Regions from separate parts of the Streptacidiphilus sp. BW17 genome, predicted to be linked through region 1. Evidence: riboswitches for the same ligand, from Rfam matches in the RefSeq annotation. Region 1 holds a riboswitch; the other holds the start of a gene.
The links. A riboswitch is a leader RNA that binds a small molecule or an ion and turns the genes downstream of it on or off. The one in region 1 is predicted to bind cobalamin.
Positions count from the first base shown of each region.

Region 1 (2,196 bases):
ACGACGGTCACACCGAGCGGGACGGCGACTACGCCAAGCTGCTGCGCGATCCGGGCGACCGGGCCGAGAAGGCGGAGTTGCTCGTCGCGGTGGACGAGGAGACGGGCGCGGTCCTCGGCTCGGTGACCTTCGCCCCGCCCGGCTCCCCCTACGCGGACCTGGCGCAGGGTCAGGAGGGCGAGTTCCGGATGCTGGCCGTCTCCCCGGACCCGGCCGCCCGCGGACGCGGCATCGGCGAGCTGATGGTCCGTGCCGTGATCGACCGCGCCCGGGAGCTCGGACTGCCCCGGATCGTCATGTCATCACAACAGCAGATGGCTTTCGCGCACCGGATATACGGGCGTCTCGGCTTCGCCCGGACCCCCGAACGCGACTGGTCGCCGATCCCCGGCATGGTCCTCTTCACCTACGCACTGGAGCTGTCCGGCTCGCCTGCGTGATGCCCGCAGGCAGGAGCCGCGACGCCTCAGCCGGTGCCCGGAGTGCGCCGCAGCAGTGCTCCAGCGGGGCAGCCGAGTGATCGAACGGTTACTCGAACGAATCACGCCGCGACACAACATCTGGTGGTGCGTGACGCACCTGCCCCTAGATGTATGCTCATGCTCGCTGTCGAAGCAGGGGAACCCGGTGCGATTCCGGGACTGCCCCGCAACGGTGAGCGGCTGCCGATCCGGCCTGTCCGCGAGTCCGATGACCTGCCGTCAGCGCGTCCTCGGCCTGCCCGGCCGCGGGCGCTGCAACCGGGCCTCGTGGGTGGGCCGACGGGCTGCTTCGCGCTGCTCTGCTCCCGCCTGCCTTCTCACGCGACCCGTGCCTCAGCCACCGGCCGCCAACGAGGAGCGTGCGCGTACATGACGGACATCGCCGTCCCCACCCTGCCCCAGCCCACCCGTGAGCCCGACGCCCGTGGTGGCGCCGCCGACGCTCCCGGCACCGCGCTGCTGGTCACGCTCACCGAGCGGTCCGCAGACCTGACCCAGGTCGACCCGGGCCGCGTCGCCGCCGCCGCGCTGCGTGGCCGCAGCGCCCAGGCCGACTACGCGGAGCTGCGCGGGCTGGCCATCGGGGCCGCCGCCGCGCTGATCGCCGAGGACCCGCAGTACTCGCGTCTGGCGGCCCGGCTGCTGGCCGAGGAGGTCCGCGAGGAGGCGGCTGGTCAGGGCTCGTCCTGCTTCGCCGAGTCCGTGGCCGTCGGCCACCGCGAGGGTCTGATCGGCGACGCCACCGCCGCCTTCGTCGCCGCGCACGCCGACGCACTGGACGCCGTCGTCGACCAGCAGGCCGACGACCGCTTCGAGTACTTCGGCCTGCGCACGCTCTACTCCCGCTACCTGCTGCGCCACCCGATCACCCGTCAGGTGATCGAGACGCCGCAGCAGTTCATGCTGCGGGTGGCGTGCGGGCTGGAGGTCGGGGGCAACGAGAAGTCGGTGGCCGAGGTCGCCGAGCTGTACGGGCTGATGAGCCGCCTGGAGTACCTGCCCAGCTCGCCGACGCTGTTCAACTCCGGCACCCGGCACCCGCAGATGTCCTCCTGCTACCTGCTGGACTCGCCGCTGGACGAGCTGGACTCGATCTACAGCCGCTACGCGCAGATCGCCCGGCTCTCCAAGCACGCGGGCGGCATCGGTCTGTCCTACTCCCGGATCCGCTCGCGCGGCTCGCTGATCCGCGGCACCAACGGCCAGTCCAACGGCATCGTCCCGTTCCTGCGCACCCTCGACTCCTCCGTCGCCGCGGTCAACCAGGGCGGTCGCCGCAAGGGCGCGGCCTGCGTCTACCTGGAGACCTGGCACGCCGACATCGAGGAGTTCCTGGAGCTCCGCGACAACACCGGTGAGGAGGCGCGCCGCACGCACAACCTCAACCTGGCGCACTGGATCCCGGACGAGTTCATGCGCCGCGTCGAGACCGACGGCGACTGGTCGCTCTTCTCCCCCGGCGACGTCCCCGAGCTGGTCGACCTGTGGGGCGCCGAGTTCGACGCCGCCTACGTCAAGGCCGAGCAGGACGGCAAGGCCGTCCGCAGCATCCCGGCCCGGACCCTGTACGCGCGGATGATGCGCACCCTGGCCCAGACCGGCAACGGCTGGATGACCTTCAAGGACGCCTCCAACCGCGCCGCCAACCAGACCGCGCTGCCCGGCCGCACGGTCCACTCCTCGAACCTCTGCACCGAGATCCTGGAGATCACGG
Region 1 covers NZ_JBGCCR010000003.1:328,020-330,215, reverse strand. The annotation lists gene ABH940_RS05535 (GNAT family N-acetyltransferase) at 1-440, shown strand, start outside; cobalamin riboswitch at 584-718, shown strand; gene ABH940_RS05530 (ribonucleoside-diphosphate reductase subunit alpha) at 852-2,196, shown strand, end outside.

Region 2 (2,196 bases), on a different contig from region 1:
CCCGGCGACCAGCAGTGCCCCGCTCACTTCTTTGCCCCCCTCAGCTTGGTCCCCCTCAGCAGGGCGACCGTCACGGTGGTCGCCAGCGCCAGCGCGCCCACCCGGCGTGAAAGCCGACAGGCGCGCTCCACGTCCGCGACCGCGACCGGCCGCAACTCCGCACCCAGAACCGGTCGGTGCTCGACCCGCTCCCCGTAGCGGAGCGTGCCCCCGAGCCGCACTCCCAACGCGCCCGCGAAGGCAGCCTCCGCATGACCGGCGTTCGGGCTCGGGTGCGCGCCCGCGTCACGCCTCCAGACGCGCCACGCGCGCCCCCGGTCCTCGCTCGCCGCGACGGTCAGCAGCGCCGTCAGCCGTGCCCCCGGCCACCCGGCCACGTCGTCCAGCCGCGCCGACGCCCAGCCGAACCGCAGCAGCCGCGGTGAGCGGTGACCCACCATCGCGTCCAGCGTGTTGACGGCCCGGAACGCCAGCAGCCCCGGCGCGCCCGCGAGCGCGCCCCAGATCAGTGCGTTGACGACGGCGTCGGCGGTGTTCTCGCCGACGGACTCGACGACCGCGCGGGCGATCTCCTGCGCGTCCAGCTGACGCGGGTCACGCCCGCACAGGTGCGGCAGACGTTCGCGCGCCGCCTCGATGTCCCCGCGCTCCAGCGCGGACGCGATCCCGCGCGCCTCGCGGACGAGTGACGCGCCCCCGAGAACCGCCCAGGCGGACGCGGCGGCGAGGGCCGCCTGAGCGGGGCGCGAGCGCCGCAGCGTGCGCTCCGTCACCAGCGCGCCCCCGGCGACGGAACCGACCGCGGCGAGCGTGAAGACTGCTCCCGAGCCGCGATGGTCCTTGTAGAGACGCCGCTCCAGCGCGGCGGCGAAACGCCCGAACCCGGCTACCGGATGACCACGTCGGGGGTCGCCGAACACGGCGTCGGCGGCATAGCCCACCACGGCCCCGTACGCGAACGCGCTGCTGCGCACCGCTGCGTGTCCTCACTCAGGGTCCGCGCCCTGGATCGACGATCCGAAGGCGAGAGTCTCCTGGCTTCCGGATCGACGCACCTACGGGCCTTCCAGCGGCGATGTGCTGCCGTGGCCGTCGTTCGCAGGTGCTCCCCGGTGACAGTGGCGGGACCGCGCCGGATTTGCACCGGCTTCCTCTCCTTGCCTCCGATTGGCGTAAGGATCCCACCATGTCGCCGGACGCAGCGTCAACCGACCGGGTCGGTGTCGCGGATCACGGACGTTGCTGCTTGAGCAGTTCGACGGACTTCTGCACCACCTGGTCGGCGGGGCTCGTGGGCGGGCTGAGGACGTGATCCTCGAACCAGGAAAGGCCAAGGATGACTATCAGTCCCAGCGGGGCGACAAGCAGGCACAGGAAGACAGACATGGGCACCCCAAGGTGTCGAATGCTGCAGGCCCGGACGGACCCCGATCCGTCCCTCCAACAGCGTCCGTCACCCTGGCGGAATCCGCACGTCGGGTATTGCTTGAGGCTTTGTTCCCGCAGGTGGTGCGACTACGTTCAGTGCCGTTTCTAGTGCCGCCCGGAAATCACGTCCGCGACCTTCGCGACGGGGGAGGTCCCCGCGCGCCCGCCGCGTTCCTGTCGGTCGGCGAAGTGGTACGCCGCGTACAGCCCGTGCACCCCGATCCACCGGAACGGTTCCGGCTCCCACCGGCGGACCGTGTGGTCCACCCACGGCAGGTCCGTCAGGTCCGTCGCCTCGCCGCGCACCAGGTCGCGCAGCGTCCGCGCGGCGAGGTTCGTCGTGGTGACGCCGCTGCCGACGTAGCCTCCGGCCCAGCCCAGGCCGGACGCCTGGTCGACGGCGACCGTGGAGCACCAGTCGCGCGGCACGCCCAGCACGCCCGACCAGGCGTGGTCGACCGCGACACCCCGCGCTGCGGGGAAGAAGCCGGTCAGGATCTCGGTCAGCTGGTCGATCGTCTTCGCCGCCGTCGAGCCGTCGTTGTCCGTGCGAGAGCCGAAGCGGTAGGGGACGCCGCGTCCGCCGAGCGCGATCCGGTCGTCCGCCGTCCGCTGCGCGTACATGTACGCGTGCGCGAAGTCGCCCAGCGTCTCGCGGCCGTCCCAGCCGACGGAGTCCCAGAAGGAGGCGGGCAGCGGTGCGGTGACGATCATGGAGGAGTTCATCGGCAGCCAGGTGCGCTTCTCGCCGCGCAGGTTGGCGGTGAA
Region 2 covers NZ_JBGCCR010000006.1:294,990-297,185, forward strand. The annotation lists gene ABH940_RS10615 (cobyric acid synthase) at 1-27, opposite strand, end outside; gene ABH940_RS10620 (cobalamin biosynthesis protein) at 24-974, opposite strand; cobalamin riboswitch at 1,008-1,201, opposite strand; gene ABH940_RS10625 (hypothetical protein) at 1,231-1,386, opposite strand; gene ABH940_RS10630 (NAD(P)/FAD-dependent oxidoreductase) at 1,534-2,196, opposite strand, start outside.
Region 2: another riboswitch for cobalamin. It lies ahead of ABH940_RS10620 (cobalamin biosynthesis protein); the one in region 1 lies ahead of ABH940_RS05530 (ribonucleoside-diphosphate reductase subunit alpha).